One region of the Achromobacter sp. Root565 genome, then DNA from elsewhere that is predicted to be linked to it. Evidence: predicted binding sites of a transcription regulator. Region 1 holds the regulator's gene; the other holds the start of a gene.
The links. The regulator FNR, encoded in region 1, switches genes on or off when oxygen is low (the NO sensors DNR and NnrR bind a similar motif). The targets are predictions, from matches to a motif close to TTGATNNNNATCAA.
Positions count from the first base shown of each region.

Region 1 (9,275 bases):
CAGGCGCACGGCCTCGTCCTGGCCCACCACGCGCTTGTGCAGGAACTCTTCCATGTGCAGCAACTTCTCGCGCTCGCCCTGCATCATCTTCGACACGGGAATGCCCGTGGCGCGCGACACGACTTCCGCGATTTCCTCGGCGCCGACACGCGTGCGCAAGAGGCGCGGACGCGACTCGTCGCCTTCGGCGTTTTCGGCGGCCTCGGCGGCGCCCACCTCGGCGGCCTTCAGGCGCGCTTCAAGGTCCGGCAGCTTGCCGTACTGCAGCTCGGCCAGCTTGTCGAATTGGCCCTTGCGCTGCAGCTCCGCCATTTCGGCGCGCACGCTGTCGATCTCTTCCTTGATGGCTTGCGTGCCTTGCACCGCGGCCTTCTCGGCCTTCCAGATTTCCTCGAAGTCGTTGTATTCACGCTGCAGCTTCTGCAGCTCGTCCTCGATGACGCCCAGGCGGCGCTTGGACGCGTCGTCCGTTTCCTTCTTGACGGCCTCGCGCTCGATCTTGAGCTGGATGATGCGGCGGTCCAGCTTGTCCATCACTTCCGGCTTGGAGTCGATCTCCATGCGGATGCGCGCACCGGCCTCGTCGATCAGGTCGATGGCTTTGTCGGGCAGGAAGCGGTCGGTAATGTAGCGGTGCGACAGCTCGGCGGCCGCGACGATGGCCGGGTCGGTGATCTCGACGCCGTGGTGGATTTCGTAGCGTTCCTGCAGGCCGCGCAGGATGGCGATGGTGGATTCCACATCGGGCTCGTCGACCAGCACCTTCTGGAAGCGCCGCTCAAGCGCCGCGTCCTTCTCGATGTACTTGCGGTATTCGTCGAGCGTGGTGGCGCCAATGCAGTGCAACTCGCCGCGCGCAAGCGCCGGCTTGAGCATGTTGCCCGCGTCCATCGCGCCTTCGGCCTTGCCCGCGCCCACCATGGTGTGCAGCTCGTCGATGAACACGATGTTGCGGCCGTCGTCCTGGCCCAGCTCTTTCAGCACGGCCTTCAGGCGTTCCTCGAATTCGCCGCGGAACTTGGCGCCCGCCAGCAGCGCCGCCAGATCCAGCGACAGCACGCGCTTGCCGCGCAGGCTTTCCGGCACTTCGTCGTTGACGATGCGCTGCGCCAGGCCTTCGACGATGGCGGTCTTGCCGACGCCGGGTTCGCCGATCAGCACGGGGTTGTTCTTGGTGCGGCGCTGCAGGATCTGGATGGTGCGGCGGATTTCGTCGTCGCGGCCGATGACCGGATCCAGCTTGCCCTGCCGGGCGCGCTCGGTCAGGTCCAGCGTGTATTTGGAAAGGGCTTCGCGGTTGGCCTCGCCTTCCGCGCCCGAGACGTTCTCGCCGCCGCGCACGGCGTCGATCGCGGCTTCAAGGGCCTTTTTCTGCAGGCCCGCATCGCGCAGGATGCGGCCGGCCTCACCCTTGTCGTCGGCCAGTGCAAGCAGAAAGAGTTCGCTGGCGATGTAGGTGTCGCCGCGGCGGGCGGCTTCCTTGTCGGTGCGGGTCAGCACGCCCTGCAGGTCGCGGCCCACCTGGACGTTGTCTTCTCCCTGCACCTGCGGCAGCCCCTTCAGGGCGGACTCCAGCGCCGGGCCCAGGCGGTTGACCGCCACGCCGGCACGCGCCAGCAGACTGCCTGCACCGCTGTCAGCATCCGACAGCAGGGCGGACAGCACGTGGACGGGTTCGATGTAGGGATGGTCGTTGCGGGCGGCGAGACTTTGCGCGTCCGCCAGCGCTTGTTGGAACTTGGTCGTCAGTTTGTCGAATCGCATAATGGTCGTATTGGCTTGTGGGGAGCCTGACCGATCCGTGCCGGCTGGCTCGATAACCTGAATATGTGGCCGGATGGGACAATTTCAACACCCGGCGGCCCTCATGGTTTTCTTCGACGTGCACCAGCAAACAGAGCAATGAGCATATACGTTTTTGTGTACGGCACCCTACGGGCCGGCGAAATCAACGATCTTGCCCGCGCCGCCGAGGCGCGCGGCTTGCCGGCCGCCAGCCACGTCGGACCGGCCAGCGTGCCTGGCATGCTGGTCGATTTCGGCGACTGGCCCGGCCTGATCCCCGTGGACGACGGACGGCGCGTACGCGGCGATGTCTACCGGGTGGATCCGGCGCTGATTGCCCTGATGGACGAGATCGAGGAATACGAGCCCGGCAAGCCCGGCTGCTTCGTGCGCCGGACGGTTTCCGCCCGCCTGGAAGGCCCCGGCGCGACGGGTCTTCTGCCCTGCGCGTACTATCCGATCGACCCCGCGCTGCGGGCCGCGGCGGTCGATATTGCGGGGGACGACTGGATCGCTCACCGCCTTTCCAGAACAAAGCAGGACGCCCGGTAAGACACCCGTAGTAACAACGGACTACAATAGATGCCTGTCTCGTGCTTCACACCCGTTCCGGCGCCCGCCGCGCAATGGGCACTCTAAAGGTCATCGTATGCAAAAACGGGTCCCCATTGCCCCTGATGCCGCCCACTGTTCCACGTGCATGCTGGGTCACGTCTGCGTTCCCGTGGGCATGGCAGCCGCCGAAGTCGAAAAGCTGGACGAACTGGTTAAAGAGCGCGTCCGCGTGGAAAAAGGCAAGACGCTCTATTCGCTGGATCATCCGCTCGACGCCGTCTATGGCGTGCGCTTCGGCAGCCTGAAGACGCAGCTTGAAGACGCCACCGGCCAGATCCAGATCACCGGCTTTCATCTGCCCGGCGAAATCGTCGGCATGGACGGCATGCTGGACGGCAAGCACGTGTCGGCCGCCGTGGCGCTCGAAGACTCCGAGGTTTGCGTCATCCGCCTGAACGAAGTCGATCGCGTCGCGTCGCACCTGCCGTCACTGCAACAGCAGTTCCGCCGCCTCATGAGCCGCGAGATCACCCGCTCGCACCAAATGCTGGCCTCGCTGGGGTCCATGCGGTCGGAACAGCGCCTGGCCGCGTTCCTCTTGAACCTGTCGCAGCGCTATGCCTCGCTGGGCTATTCGTCCACCGAGTTCGTACTGCGCATGAGCCGCGAAGAAATCGGCAACTACCTGGGCCTGACGCTGGAAACGGTCAGCCGTCTGTTCTCGCGATTTGCCCGCGACGGCCTCATCAAGATCAACCAGCGCGAAGTCCGCATCCTGGACCTGCCCGCGCTCAAGCAACTGCTGGGACACGAAAGCTGCTGAGCGGTCGCCGCGCCATGCGACGCCCGCCTGCCACTTCCCTGTCCCGCACCGCGCTGGCGGCATCGCTTGCCGTCGTCGCCATGCTCGCGTGCGGCGCCGCGCGCGCGCAAACGCCGCTGCCCGACCCCTACGACTACGACGAAGCCACGCCCGCGCCCAAGCGCGCGGCGCCGCTGCGCTGGCAGGCCGTTGAACTGGGCCGGCCCGGTCACCGGTACAAGATGCCGGTCTACGCCAACCGGGATCTGGCCAAGGACGACCTGCGCGGCATCAAGCAGGTGCTCATCGTCATCCACGGCGTCAAGCGCGACGCCGACAACTACTACGAAACCGCCGCCGCGCTGGTGGCCGCCGATCCCGGGCGCGCGAGCGACACGCTGGTTCTTGCCCCGCGGTTTTCCGGGTCGATCGACTCGGGTTTCTCGGGTATGGCGGCCTGGCGCAAGGCCAGTTGGGAAGACGGCCAGGAAAGCGTCCAGGCCACCGGCCGGCCTGCGCCCGTCACTTCGTTTCAGGTCCTGGACGACCTGCTGCGCAGCCTGAACGACCGCAAGCGCCTGCCAGCTCTTACCGGTCTCGTACTGGCCGGTCATTCGGCCGGCGCGCAACTGGTGCATCGGTATGCGGTGCTGAACAACGTGGACGGGGTGCTGCGCCGCGACGGCCTGGCCATGCGCTACGTCGTCGCCAACCCGTCTTCCTATCTGTACCTGACCAACGAGCGGCCACGCGCCGACGGCAAGGGCTACGCGCCGTACGAGCGCGGCATCTGCCCCACCTACAACCAGTACAAGTACGGCACCGACAAGCTGCCCGCCTACGCCCGCGAATCCGATGATTCCCGCCTTTTCGTGCGTTACGCGTCGCGCGATGTGGTCTACCTGCTGGGCGGCGCGGACAACAACCCCGAGCACCGGCTGCTGGACAAGGCCTGCGGCGCCGAAGCCCAGGGCGCCACGCGGCTGGCGCGCGGCACGGGCTATGTCCAGTACGAACACGTGCTGGCTACCCGCGGCGCCAAGCCCGTCCCCCTGCGTCACACCGCCTTCGAGGTCGGCGGCGTCGGCCACGACGGCAAGCGCATGTTCGGGTCAATCTGCGGCGTGCGGGCGCTGCTGGCCAGCGACGCCCGGGCCAGCAGCACTGCCGCGGCCTGCGACATCATCAAGCCGCGCGGCAAATAAGCCCGCCTCATCCCTAGGGAAATTCCCAAGCCATCCGGCTTGACACGGGTTTGCGGCAGGCCTAAAACTTAACCTTATGGTTAAGTTAAATGATGACGCTCTCGATGCCATCTTCTCCGCGCTGGCGGATGGCACACGCCGCCGGGTACTGGCGGACCTGGAACAGGGCTCGGCCTCGGTCAGCACGCTGGCGCGGCCTCACGCCATGTCCCTGCCCGCCTTCATGAAGCATTTGCGGGTGCTGGAAGACGCCGGCCTGATCGCGCGCGCCAAGGACGGGCGGGTGGTGAGCTGCACGCTGTCTCCCGAACCCATGCGCGCCGCCGCCGGCTGGCTGGCGCGGTACGAACGGTTCTGGACCGGGCAGCTGGATTCGCTGGCGCGATATCTCTATCACGAAGAGGAAATCCATCCATGGAAAACCGAATCTCCCCCCTCGAACTGCGGCTCCAGCGACGCTTCGACGCCCCCGTCGAACGCGTCTGGCGAGCCTGGACCGACCCGCAAGCGCTGATGCGCTGGTTCGGCCCGGCGGGCACGCAACGCGTGCTGCTGGCCGAGACCGACGTGCGCGTGGGCGGCGCCTATCAGGTCGGCTTCATCACCGCAGACGGCGGGGAACACCACGCCAGCGGCCGCTACCAGGAAGTCGCGCTACATCGCCGGCTGGTGTTCACCTGGGCGTGGCGCGACACGCCGCAGGAAACCTCACTGATCACGTTGGACTTCACCTCGGCGGACGGGGGCACCGAGCTTGCCTTCCTGCAGACGCCGTTCGTCGACGAGGCCACCCGAGACAGCCACGAGGACGGCTGGTCCGGCGCCATGGACCGGCTGGCGGATCATCTGGCCGGCAAGGCCTGAACCTGCCGCAGTTGAATCTGTACCCCCGATCTGTACCCCCGATCTGTCAATGCCCCCGGGTCATAGGGCCCGGCTCGCAAAGGAGACGCACAATGCAAACCGATCATCCCGTCGTATCCCGCCATGAATGGACTGTCGCGCGCGAGGCGCTGCTGCGGCGCGAGAAGGAACTGACCCACGCTTCAGACGCCCTGGCCCGCGACCGCATGGCGCTTCCGTGGGTCCGGATGGACAAGGCCTACACCTTCGAAGGCGCGCACGGCATGCAAGGCCTGGATGCCCTGTTCCACGGCAGGCGCCAGCTCATCGTCTATCACTTCATGTTCAGTCCGGACTGGGAGGACGGATGCGTGGGCTGCTCGCTCCTGGCCGACCACCTGGACAGCGCGCTCATGCACCTGCGGCACCACGACGTGACGGTCGTGGCCGTCTCGCGCGCGCCGTATGCCCAACTGGCCGCCTTCCAGGCCCGCATGGGCTGGCAGTTTGATTGGTACTCGTCAGCGGGTAGCGACTTCAATTTCGACTTCGAAGCGTCCGTGCCGCAGGCGGACGGCGCGGTCGAGGAACGCCCGGGAGCCAGCGCGTTCTTCCGTGATCCCGACGGCGAGATCTTCCACACCTACTCGGCCTTCGAACGCGGCGTGGAGCGCCTGGCGGGAGCCTACAACTACCTCGACATCGCGCCGCTGGGCCGCAACGAGAACGGCCCGTATTTCGACGTGCGCGACTGGGTGCGCCACCATGACCGATACGGCGACGCCGCGCGCCACGCCTGCCACGGCTAAGCCGCCGTCCTCGGCGGGCATGGCGGGCCTGTGGCTGGCCTGCCTCGCGGCCATGGGCGCCGGACTGCTGGTGGACACGTGGCGCACACCCGCGGCGCTGCTGGCCAGCGAATGCGGCGCGCCGGGAACGCTGGCGCAATTGGCGTGGCGGCACGTGGTGCTGATGCCGGCCAGCTCTGCCGCGATGGCGCTGGCGGCGCTGCTGCCCTGGACCGGGCCGCAAGGCGGCAACACGCCCCTGGCAAGCCGCGTGCTCTGCCTGGTCCTCATGGCCATCGGCATGGTGCTGGGCGCGCGCCTTGGCGTCCAGACGGCGCAGGCGCTGGGCGCCGCGCCCTTTTTCGGAATGGTGATGGGGATGGCCGCGGGGATGGCCGTGGCCCTGTTGCCTCTTGGCGCGGTCAGCGCCTGGCGCCGGTAAGCGGGCGAACGGCGGCCGGCGCCGTCTCGATCAACGCGGCGCCGGGCGCCTCGATTTCCAGCGCCGACGTCGCCTGCGCCACGCAGGGCAGGATCCAACCCTCTTCCTTTTCGTCGCGCGACAGGCCGGGCCATTCGATGCCGTACACGACCGATCCCTCGATCATCAGGCACATGCAGGCGCGGCAGGTGCCATTGCGGCACGAACTGGGCAGCTTGATGCCCGCCGCCTGCGCTGCCAGCAGCACGGACGTGCCAGCCGGCGCGTCAAAGCGCAGGCCCGAGGGCTGGACAAGAACCGGGTGCGAGCACATCGGCGTCAGGCTCGCCCTCAGGCGACGTTGTCCTGCCAGTCCAGCTTCCAGGCGCCGGACAGCACGTTCTGCATCCACAGCACGCAGGTCAGCGTCTTGGCGTCGGTAACCTCGCCCTGGCTGCAAGCCGCAAGCACATCCTCCGGGCGCTTGCTGATGACGTCCAGGAATTCGTCCTGATCAAGCTGACGCTCGCCGGCCCGCAGGCCGCGCGCAAAGAAGATGTGAATGATTTCGGTGGAGTAGGCGATGGCCAGGTGCAAGGCGCCCGCGTGGGCCCACTGGCGGGCGGTATAGCCCGTTTCCTCCAGCAATTCGCGCTTGGCGCACACCAGCGGGTCCTCGCCCGGATCCAGCTTGCCCGCCGGAAACTCCGTCATCACGCGGCCGATGGGATACCGGAACTGGCGCTCGAGCAGGACGGTGCCGTCGTCGAGCAGCGGAATCACCACCACTGCGCCCGGGTGCACCACGTATTCGCGGATGCCCGTGTGGCCGTTGGGCAGGCTGACGGTGTCGCGGCGAATCTTCAGGAAGCTGCCGTCGTACGGCGCCTCGCTTTTAAGCAGCGTTTCGACGAGATGGGTATCGGCGGGTCGGGTCATGAGGACGTCTGGATCAGGGACTGGAAGGGGCGGCGGGCCGTTGCCGGCACGCCTGGCAGCTTACCATCGCCCCGCCGGCGGCCGGTCAGCCGAACTTGCGCGCGGCGTCCAGTGCAAGACCCGCGCCGATGCTGCCGAACAGGTCGCCTTCCACGCTGCGCGCCTCGGGCACCAGCCGGGACACGCTTTCGCGCAGGCGCGGCACGCGGCTGGAGCCGCCCGTGAAAAACACGGTGTCCACATCCGCCGTCGACACGCCGGCGTCTCGCAGCAATTGGCCCACGGTGGTTTCGACCTTGTCGATCAAGCGCTCCACGCTCGCGTCGAATGACGGGCGCGTCACCTCGACGTCCAGGTCCGGCGCGACGCGCGACAGGTCGATACGCGCGGCGGGCGCCTCGGACAGCGCGATCTTGGCTTCTTCCACCTGCACCGCCACCCAGTGGCCCGCACGCTCCTTCACCAGGTTCAGCAGCAGGTCGATCTTCTGACGATCACCGGCCTCGGCGCGGATGTAGGCAAAATGCTCGGCCGCCTTGCGCGTATAAGCCTGGTTGATGGTGTGCCAGCAGGCCAGGTTGCCGTATTGCGTCGACGGCACATCCTTGCCGCTGCGCAATTGGCTGCCCAGTCCCAGCAGCGGCATCACGTGCGCCAGGCTTAATTGCTTGTCGAAATCCACCCCGCCGATGTGCACGCCGCCATAAGCCAGGATGTCGTCGCGGCGGTCCGGCTTGGCCGCGCGGTCCGGACCCAGCCGGATCAGCGAAAAGTCCGACGTACCCCCGCCGATGTCGATCACCAGCACCAGCTCCTCGCGGCTGATCTGCGACTCGTAGTGAAAAGCGGCGGCCATCGGCTCGAACTGGAACTCGATGTCGGTAAACCCCACGTTGCGCGCGATCTCTTCCAGCGTGTCCTGCGCCGTCTGGTCAGACGCAGGATGGTCGTCCACGAAAAACACCGGACGACCCAGCACGGCGCGGGTAAAGCCGCGTCCGGCGGCCGTCTCGGCGCGCGCCTTCAATTCCGCGATGAAGCGCGTCAGCAGCACGCGAAACGGGATGGAGCGGCCCTGCACTTCCGTCGAGCCGTCGATGAGCGAGCTGCCCAACAGGCTTTTCATCGAGCGCATCAGGCGCCCGTCGTAACCGGCCAGGTAGTCGGAGATGGCCGCGCGGCCATAGCTGACCTCGGCGTCTTCGTCGTGGAAGAAGATGGCCGACGGCAAGGTGGTCTTGCCGTCCTCGAGCGCCAGGAGCGCATGTTGGTCGGGACGGCTCCACCCGACAGTGGAATTGGAGGTGCCGAAGTCGACGCCGCAGGCGGTGGAAATCATGGGAATTCGGGCGCTTAGAGCAAAACGGCGCACAAGTGTACCCGCTCTCGCTCCGGCCCCAAATTCCGTCGCCTATTGCTGCTGGCGGCGCTGCTCCAGCTCGCGCAGGCATTGCTCCACGCCGGCCTGCATCTGCACGTTGGACACGGCCGCACGGTCCGACACCCGGCGGCAGCGCTGGTACTCGGCCTGGCTTTGCGGCGTGTCGCGGATCTCGGGGGGTGGGGGGGCCTCGGGCGTCACCGTCATCCTCAGCGTCGACGGCGGCGACAGGCTGCCCTTGGCCGAGGGAAACTGCATTTCCTGTGCGGCGCCAGGCATGGCGTTCTGGGCCTGGGCGGCGCCCACTGCGCACAAGGCGGCAAGGAAGAATGCGGAAACGTGGTGTTTGTTCATGGCGACCTCTCTTGATAAGTCGACGCCGAGCCAGGGGCCAAGGCGTGCCGATTTATCGTATCCCCGGCGGCGCGCGGGCTTGGTGCCAAAGCGCTACACGGGGCGGGCCAGTTGTTTCCTGGGGTATCCGGCCTGACCGCTAGGACGCGCGCCGGGTTTTGCGCAACGGCTCCAGCAGCGACGACAACCCGTTGTGGTCCAG
Region 1 covers NZ_LMGO01000001.1:2,257,815-2,267,089, forward strand. Annotated here, with positions in the region: gene clpB (ATP-dependent chaperone ClpB) at 1-1,764, opposite strand, end outside; gene ASD71_RS10115 (gamma-glutamylcyclotransferase) at 1,903-2,337, shown strand; gene fnr (fumarate/nitrate reduction transcriptional regulator Fnr) at 2,435-3,163, shown strand; gene ASD71_RS10125 (hypothetical protein) at 3,178-4,347, shown strand; gene ASD71_RS10130 (helix-turn-helix transcriptional regulator) at 4,424-4,861, shown strand; gene ASD71_RS10135 (SRPBCC domain-containing protein) at 4,762-5,211, shown strand; gene ASD71_RS10140 (thioredoxin family protein) at 5,304-5,999, shown strand; gene ASD71_RS10145 (hypothetical protein) at 5,956-6,420, shown strand; gene ASD71_RS10150 (2Fe-2S iron-sulfur cluster-binding protein) at 6,401-6,733, opposite strand; gene ASD71_RS10155 (NUDIX domain-containing protein) at 6,751-7,338, opposite strand; gene ASD71_RS10160 (Hsp70 family protein) at 7,424-8,677, opposite strand; gene ASD71_RS10165 (hypothetical protein) at 8,750-9,073, opposite strand; gene ASD71_RS10170 (DUF3820 family protein) at 9,213-9,275, opposite strand, start outside.

Region 2 (9,275 bases), 890 kb from region 1:
GCCAACGCCTGGTGGCACGACGTGCTGGCCTATGGTCCCGCCAGCGCATTCGCGGCCTACTTCGATATCGAATGGAACCCGCCCACGCCGGCGCTGCGCAACAAGGTGCTGCTGCCGGTCCTCGGTGACCCGTACGGCGCATCGCTGGAACACGGCGCCATCACGCCGCAATGGGACACCGGCGCGTCGGCCCCCGAGCTGGACGTGCATGGACAGCGCTTTCCGCTGACCCCGTCGTCCGTGCCGCGCGGCGCGGAGCGTCAGGCGTGGCTACGCGAATACGACCCCGCGCAACCGGCTGGCCGGCAGCGCCTGCATGAACTGCTGGAACGCCAGCACTACCGTCTGGTGTGGTGGCGCACCGCGCCGGACCAGATCAATTGGCGGCGCTTCTTTGAAATCAGCGAACTCGTCGGCGTGCGCGTCGAGGACGACGGCGTGTTCGATGCCGTGCACGCGCTGGTTCTGCGGCTGTACGCGCAGGGTGTGCTGGACGGCCTGCGCATCGACCACATCGACGGCCTGGCAACGCCGGGCGGGTATTTGCGCCGGTTGTCGGCACGGCTTGCCGATGCCAATGCCAACCGTCCCGCGGCGCTGCGCCAGGACCAGCCCTACCTGGTTGTCGAGAAAATCCTGGCGCATGACGAGGCGCTGGACCCGCGATGGCTGACGGACGGCACCACGGGCTACGACTTCATGGATCAGGTGAGCGCGGTGCTGCACGACCCGCAGGCCGAGGCGCCGCTGCAGGCGTTCTGGCGCACCCTGACCGGCGATGACCGCGACGCCGCCGAGCAGCTGCGCGCGGCACGGGTGCGCATGCTTGCCCGGCATTTCCCGGCGGAACGGCAGGCGTTGGTGCGCTGCCTGGAACAGATCGCCGCCCGCGATTTGCGCACGCGCGACTGGACCGCCACGGCGATCGACCGCGCGCTGAGCGCCCTGCTGGCCGCCTTTCCCGTCTACCGCACCTATGCGGAGGACGAGGGCCGCAATCCGGCCGACGCCCACCAGCGAGAGGTCGCGGTTCAGGGCGCCGCGACGGCGATGGCGGCGCGCGAAGGCTCGGCCGACGCAACCTTGCTGGCGCAGATTGCGCAATGGCTCAACGGCGAAACGGACCATCCCACCGCCCTGCGCCGCTTCCAGCAACTGACGCCGCCCTTGGCCGCCAAGGCGTTGGAAGACACACTCTTCTACCGTTACGGACCGCTGCTGTCGCGCAACGAGGTGGGCGCGTCGCCAGCGTGCTTCAGCCTATCGGCCGAAGATTTCCATGCCGCCTGCGCCGCCCGCGCACGCACCCATCCCCGCGCCATGCTCGCCACCGCCACGCACGACCACAAGCGCGGCGAAGACACACGGATGCGGCTGGCTGTCCTGACGGAAATGCCCGAGCGTTGGCAGGAGGCCGCGCGCGGCTGGATCGACGCATTGCCCGGCGGCATGACGCGGGCAGACCGCTACATGCTGATCCAGACGCTGATCGGCGCATGGCCCTGCGAGTGGCGCGCGGATCCCCCCGACTGGTCGCCCGACGCCCTGCAAGCGTGGCTGGACCGGATCGGCCAGTGGCAGGAAAAGGCGCTGCGCGAGGCCAAGCTGCACACCAGCTGGACCGACCAGGATCCCACCTACGAAGCCGCCGCAAAGGAATGCCTGGCGTGGCTGGGCGGAGACCCCGAAGGCCGCCGCGTGCTGGCCGGCATTGCCGCCTTTGCCCTGGAGATCGCGCCCGCGGGCATGGTCAACAGCTTCACGCAGACGCTGCTGCGCAACACCTTGCCCGGCGTGCCGGATCTGTACCAGGGAACCGATTTGTGGGATTTCAGCCTGGTCGATCCGGACAATCGCAGGCCGGTCGACTACGCGTTGCGTGCGAAGCTGCTCGCTGACGGATCACGCGACGTGGCGATCGACCTGTCCGAGTCGGCCTGGCGCACCGGCGCGGTCAAGCAGGCGCTGATTCACCGGCTGCTTCTGGCCCGCCAGCGCACCCCTGCGCCCTTTACGAGTGGGGAATTCCACTCGGTCGCGGCCGAGGGCGCTCAAGCTGGCCACGTGCTGGCGTATGTGCGCCAACACGAGGGTCAGACGGCCCTCATCGTCGCGGCGCGGACGTGTGCCCTGCATTTGACCGGGTATGCGCGTGGCGACGCAGCCGGCGCGCGCGCGTTCTGGGCCGGGACGACGCTGCGATTGCCGGCAGGCAGTCCTGGCCTGTCGCTGCATGACGCCTTGACCGGCCGCCGCGTGCGCACGGACGCCCACGGCCTGCTGCCCATCACCGAATTGCTGCGCGACGGACCCGCAGTGCTGTGCCTGTCGGCATAACCGGGGGTGGCAGACGCAATTTGGCCCCGGATGCGCCACGGAGAGCGGACGCGGCCGGGGCCGTCAGGCACTACGCAACGAACCGCGCGCTGGTCACGCGGCCGGCGTAGTCAGCGCATTTAGCGCTGATTCCTGTTTTGCTGATCTGAAGTCTGACCTTGCTGATTACGGTCTTTCTCCATCTGCTCGCCAGCTTGGCCGGGCTGCTGACCCGGCTGGTTACGGTCCCGAGGATTCTCCTGGGATTGTTGCTTTTGCGGTTGCTTCTGCTGGTCGGGTTGGTTTTGGTTGGCCATTACACGTCTCCTAGTAGGCGGAGATATTCCGCATAGACCATAGAGCAACCCGCGTGCCCAACGCCGCCCGCAACGGGAAGCGCCAGACATGATTCTTGGGGGACGGAAGCGGAAGGCGCAAAATGCCGCGCCGATCGGTAAAAACTACCGTTGCACAGGGGCTAGAGCAATGCCGTGTGCACGGCGGGCCGTCCGGTTTCAGCATCCTGGCCGGGGCCATCGAACGCGTCCAGCCACGACGACGCGTAGGCGGCAGGCGCTGCCAGCGGCTCTCCGCCGTCGCGCTGAGTGCGCAGCCGCAGGATCAGTTCGTCCAGCGGCATGGGCCGACCCAACGAAAACCCCTGTCCGTAGCGGCAGCCCGCCGCGCGCAGGGCGGGAATGTCGGCAACGTTCTCCACGCCTTCGGCGACCACGCGCCAACCCAGGCGGGTAGCCAGCTCCGCGGCGGTACGCAGGACTTCGAAGGCCACGGCGCTGCGGCGCATGCGCGTGACGAAATATTGGTCGATCTTCACTTCGGATAGCGGCAGCGCCGACAGCAGCTTCAGCGACGCGTGGCCGGTGCCGAAGTCGTCGAGGCTGACTTCGCAGCCCGCCTCTTCCAGGCGCAGCAAAGATGCGCGCAGCACGTCCAGGTCGTGTATGGGCTGGTCTTCCGTCAGTTCCACACGCACCAGCGACGGCGGCAGTTCCGCGGCCCGCACGCGGTCCAGCAGGAAGTCGACACAGCGAATTTCCGACAGCGTGGTGGCCGGCGCGTTGATCGCCAGCGGCACGGCGACGCCAACGCGGCGCAGCGTCTGAAGCGCGTCGATGACCCGCACGCACACGCGTTCAAACAGCATGCAGTCCAGCCCGAGCCGATTTACCGCAGGGATGAAATCGTTAGGCATCACAGTGCCAAGCTGCGGGTGCTGCCAGCGCACCAGCGCTTCGGCGGAAACGATGCGACCGGTCAGCAGGTCGACTTGCGGTTGCAGGAGCACTCGCAGCCCGTCCCTGCCGGTGATCATTGCCGTGATTTCCGCGTCGCTGACCACGGGATTTTGGCAAGACTCAGTATTTGACATGGCTTGCTCCGGTAGTGTCCCGACGGCTTGCCTGCGCTGTCCGGGCGCAGATCGGGACACGATATTGACGCATTCTGCGCCCTCCGAGCCATAAAGTCACACACATGTAACCATCAGTGTTAAGGTGCGCAAATTCATGTTTGGCGCGGCTTTGCGGGCGGCTCGTTCGCCCGTTGCAGGTTTGTTGCCTGGCCTTCCCCGAATCCTCCTGCCACTGTCTTGTCGACATGGTAGGGTTGCCGTCTTTCGGCCCTGGCCCGCCCTCTTTTCGCTGCACTTCATCCGCGTGACTAGTTTGCTTACCCGTTGGCGCGCCTCCCTGCGCAATGTCCTGTGGCTCGATGCCCTGCAAGCCGCCGCCATCAGCGCGGCTCCCGTCATCCTCGCCGTGCTGGTCCACGAGCCGCGCCTGGGCTGGACCGCCATCGCGGCGTTCTGGGCCTGCTTCGGCGACCCTGGCGGCCCCTTGCGCAAGCGCGCCGGGTCGATGCTGGCGTTGGGCCTGATCGGCGCGCTGTTCTGCCTGCTGGCCAGCGCCAGCGCGTCGCATCTGTGGTTGCTGCTGCCGCTGACCTTTGTCTGCTGCACCTTCGGCGGGCTATTGCGGGTGCTGGGCCCCGCTGCCGCCATTGTGGGCACGCTGCTGTCGGCCGGCTTTGTCGTGGCCGCCGAGCTGCCGGCGCCGACGCTTCAGGAAAGCCTCTGGTACACCCTGTTCTTCCTGGCTGGCGCGGTATGGGCGATCCTGATGACGGCGCTTGTCTGGCGCCGCCGGCCCTGGAAGGACGCGACCCATGCGGTCGCCCACTGCTACCGGGGCCTCGCCGACTTTTCCGATGCGCTGGCCCGCATGTACTCCGGCCTGGCGCCCGCGGCAGAGCCACAAGCCTGGAGCGCCGTCGTCCGGCCGCAGCGCAGCGCCCAGCGCGCCGCCCTGGAAGCCGCCCGCGTCCGGATCCGCGAGGTGCTCGACGCCCGCCCGTCGCGCCGGGCCCGCGCCCATCAACTGCTGTATCTGCTGGACAGCGCCGAGGACAGCTTCATCGCACTGGTCGCCGCCGCCGACCTGCTGGAATCCAACGCCCCGCGCTGGCTGGGCCGCAGCGCCGGGGCGCACCTGTCGCACGCGCTGCATCGCTACGCCAGCGTCTGCAACGCCATCGCCAGCACCTCCGACGTCAGCGACGCCAAGCAGGCCGAGTGCCTGCGCGAGCGCCTGGCCCACTACAACGCCGGACTGCGCGACCTGCGCGGCGGCGCCATGGCTTACGCGCCGGACCTTGCCACCGTGGTGCCGGTGCTGGACCGCCTGCTGCACACCGCGCAGGCGGTCACGCAATCCCTGTTCGACCTCGCCGCCACCCCGGCCGCGCCCGCGCACCGCGCAAGCGATGCGAGCGGCGCCCGGCAGGCCTGGCGCACGCTGCGCCAGAACCTGCGGTTCGAATCCGACGCCTTCCGTCACGCGCTGCGTGTTGGCGTGGGCGCCACCATTGCAGTGGCGCTATCCAAGACGTTCGCCGTCAACCACGGCTACTGGATGTCGCTAACGCTGGTTTTCATTCTGCAGCCCTACTTTGCGACGACCTGGCAGCGCACGGTCGAGCGCGTGGTCGGCAGTGTGGCCGGCGCCATCGGCGCCTCGTTGCTGGGACTTTTGCTCACCACACCCCTATCCGTGGCGCTGGCGGTCCTGCCCATCGCGCTGGGCACGTTCGCCGCGCGCACCGTCCATTACGCGCTTTTCACCTTCTTTTTGACGTCGCAGTTCGTCCTGGTCAGCCACATCCAGCAGCCCGAGATCTACGAGCCCACGCTCGCCGCGCTGCGCGCGTTCAACAGCGTCCTGGGCGGCATTCTGGCGCTGCTCGTGGGATTTCTGGTCTGGCCGGAAAAAGAGCCGCGGCAGCTTGCCGGCGCCTTGACGCGCGCGCTGCAGCGGCATGCGGACTACGCGCTGGCCCTGGCACAGGACAAGAGCGGCGCCGCCGCCTCCCGCGACATCGTGGGACTGCGCCGGCTTGCCTGCCTGTCGGCCGACAACGCCGAGGCGTCCCTGCAGCGGCTCCAGCAGAATCCGGTGCATCGCGACCGGAACGTGGACACCGCCGTGAACCTGCTCAACGCCATGCGCCGCATCACGGCCGCGGGCACTGTGCTGGAAATCCAGCCAGCCCTGCCGCCCGAGTCCCCTGCGGCGGCAGCCCTGCGGGACTATGGCGCCGTGCTGGCGCATGTGCTGCATCCGGAAGGCCCGGTCCCCGTGCGCGAGGCACGCGGCCTGGGCGTGCCCGCGGTCATCGCCGCCGCCGAGCCGGCGCTCGCCGCGCCGCTGGACCGCATCGCGCAGCAGGCACGGCAGATCCGCCAATTGCGCGACCGCGTGCAACGCGACCCGGCGCCGCAATAGCGGCTTGCATTGAGCCGGCGGGGTGAAACTCCAACCGGCTTGACGCGCATCAATGGGGAGCCCAGGTTAAACGGCAACCATACGGACATGGCTTGTTTAACCAAGGAGGCCCTCCATGTACCGCCGCATTTCCGTCCACCTGGACCACGGGTTTGACTGCAAGCGCCGCACCGCGCTCGCGCTGGAATTGGCCAAGCGCCACAAGGCAGAACTGGTGGGGGTCTACGCCAGCTCCGCGCCGCCGCAGTATTACTACGGCGAATCCGTCATGATGTCGCGCTCGCTCAACATCATCAAAAACCTGCAGGCGCAGAACCGGGGCGAGGTACAAAACGCCTTTCTGGAAGCCGCCGCCACTGCAGACGTACCGGCCGTCGTCCGCGCCGGCGAATCCTCGCCCAGCGCCACCGTCGCTCTGCACGGCCGTGCCAGCGACCTCATCATCGTCAGCCAGCAGAACCGCGACGACGTCGAGGCCGCGCACGAAAACGAATTCGTCGAGCAAACCCTGCTGACCGCGGGCCGTCCCGTCATGGTCGTGCCGTCCAGCGGCGAATTCCCGGTCATCGGCGATCGCGTCCTACTCTGCTGGGACGGCAGCCGCGAAGCCGCCCGCGCGCTGGCCGACGCCACCCCGCTGCTACAGGGCGCCTCGCACGTGGTCGTGCTGACCATGGACGAAGGCGCGGCCACCCGCAACATCGAATCCATCCCCTTCGAAGACCTGGCCACCTATTGCGTGGCGCACGGCATTCCCGCGCCGGACCACGTGCGCCGCGACATCAAGGGCGTCGGCGTCGGCAGCACCATCCTGAATGCCGCCGCGGATTACAGCGCGGACCTGATCGTCATGGGTGCGTACGGGCACAGCAAGTTCCGGGAATGGGCCATGGGCGGCGCCACAGCGTCCATTCTGAAGAGCATGACCGTGCCGATCATGTTCTCGCACTGACGGGGTGGCCGAACCGTAGCCGCAAAGACGCCGACGCCGCGTCCCCCAAAGGACGCGACGTCGGCGCATTCAACATCGGCACATCCGCCGACGTTACGTTCACGTCGGCAAACGGCCGCGCGGCTTCACGCCGCCACGAGGCTCGCGTCCCGCACCGGCGTCAGGACGGGTTTGCCGCCAAAGTGCGCCGTGGCGTTTTCCAGAAACAGAGCAACGGTCGCCGCCACCGCTTCGGGCGAGCGTCCCGCGCTATGCGGCGTCAGGACCACGTTGTCCAGCCGCTTCAACGCATCGGGAATGGTCGGTTCACCGTCCACCACATCCAATCCCGCGCCGGCGATGCGCTTCTCGGCCAGCGCGGCAATCAACGCGTCCGTGTCGACCACGCTGCCGCGCGCGATATTGATGAGATACCCGTCCGGACCCAGCGCCTCCAGCACGCCGGCGTCCACCAGATGATGCGTGCCCGCGCCGCCGGGCGTGGCCACCACCAGGAAATCGGACTCAGCCGCCAGCGCGCGCGGATTGTCGAAGTACGTATAGCCGCATTCCGGGCGGGCGCGGCGGTTGTAGTACCCCACGCTCATCCCAAACCCATTGGCGCCCCGGCGGGCGATTTCCAGGCCGATCGTGCCCAGCCCAAGAATGCCCAGACGCTTGCCGCTGACTTGCGGACCCATGAAGCCGCTCCAGTGCCCCTGCCGGACCCAGGCGTCGGCCTGCGGCAGCCGGCGCGCGGCGCCCAGCAGCAGCGCCATCGCGTGGTCGGCCACGGACACGGCATTGGCGCCCGGACCATTCGTGACCTGGATGCCGCGCGTGTGCGCTGCGGCAAGGTCGATATTTTCATAGCCGACGCCCAGCGAGCACACGATGCTCAATTGCGGTAGCGCGGCCATCTCGTCGGCGCGCAAGCCAGTGGCGCCACGGGTCAGAACGGCGCGGATATCGGCGCCATGGTCCTGGATGGCCTGGGCGCGAGTCTGGTCGGTGGTGGCGAGGATCGGGCGAAAGCCCTTGGATTCAATGACGGGAAGATAGTCCCGAACGCTGTCGATCAGGATCAGTAAGGGGATACTCATGTCGGGGCTGCGGGTATAGGTTGCTGCTGAAACCCGCAAATCTTACGCCCGACGCGGCGTACGCGCCAGGACGGGCGCCCCTTGGCGTCCATCCTGACGGGGCCAGCCGAACGCTAGCAGGCATCCGGCGGCCTTCAGCGTGTCATGGCGCTATATGCGTCCCATCAGCAGCAACACAATGAGCACCACTACGACGATGCCCAAGAGGCCGCTGGGGTAGTAGCCCCAGCCACGGCTATGCGGCCAAGCGGGCACGGCGCCGATAAGCAGCAGGATCAGGATGATCAGCAGGATGGTCGACATAATGACTCCTTGGTTTTTGTTGATTCGAGTTGTTCAGGCGCGTAGCGTCAGGCGTCTTTCGGCGGCACGATTTCCTTGACGGGCGGGGATAGCGGGGGAAGATCCACGTCCGGCTCATCGGTATCCGGATCCACGGGCAGATCGCCCGGCGGCGAGCCGGGCGGAATCGGGTCCGGCTTCGGCGGCACATGTAATTGCAGGACGGTTTGCATTGCACTCTCCTGTGAAGATTCTCTCGCTGGCGGCGCCTCAGGCCCGGCGTGGGTACCGGCGGCACGATCACCAACCCGGTCTTCAGCAAGCGCCGTGCCCAAACCCGCCGTCCGCCCTGCGAGGCCCGGCCGGGAACGCGGCGTGCTGGATGCGGGCGCTACCGCGCGCACCCGGAGATTGAATGAGCACCCGCACGCAAAAGGACCCGGATCCGCTGCCCGTCGAAGAGGCGGCGCTGACCTATGTGGATGACACGCAACCCGGGTACACCCGCGTGCGGGTCAACGCCCATACGTTTCATTACCTGGATCAGAACGGCGCTCGTGTCACCGACGAATCCGAAATCCAGCGCATCAACGCTCTGGCCATTCCTCCGGCCTACGAGAACGTATGGATCTGCCCGCTGAAAGATGGGCATCTGCAGGCCACGGGGCGCGACGCGCGGGGCCGCAAGCAGTATCGGTACCACCCGGACTGGACGGCGGTGCGCGATGCCACCAAATACAAGAACCTGCTGTCCTTCGGTCACGCCCTGCCCGGCATCCGGCGCCAGGTCGAACGCGACATGAAAATCCCCGGCCTCACGCAGGACAAGGTGATCTCCGTACT
Region 2 covers NZ_LMGO01000001.1:1,371,603-1,380,877, reverse strand. Annotated here, with positions in the region: gene treY (malto-oligosyltrehalose synthase) at 1-2,337, shown strand, start outside; gene ASD71_RS28175 (hypothetical protein) at 2,457-2,633, opposite strand; gene ASD71_RS06215 (EAL domain-containing protein) at 2,795-3,706, opposite strand; gene ASD71_RS06210 (FUSC family protein) at 3,993-6,116, shown strand; gene ASD71_RS06205 (universal stress protein) at 6,232-7,068, shown strand; gene ASD71_RS06200 (2-hydroxyacid dehydrogenase) at 7,194-8,150, opposite strand; gene ASD71_RS27475 (DUF3309 family protein) at 8,301-8,453, opposite strand; gene ASD71_RS28170 (hypothetical protein) at 8,501-8,665, opposite strand; gene ASD71_RS06195 (DNA topoisomerase IB) at 8,848-9,275, shown strand, end outside.
Region 2: a site for FNR is predicted at 6,156-6,169, ahead of ASD71_RS06205 (universal stress protein). Genes of this name have one in related genera too.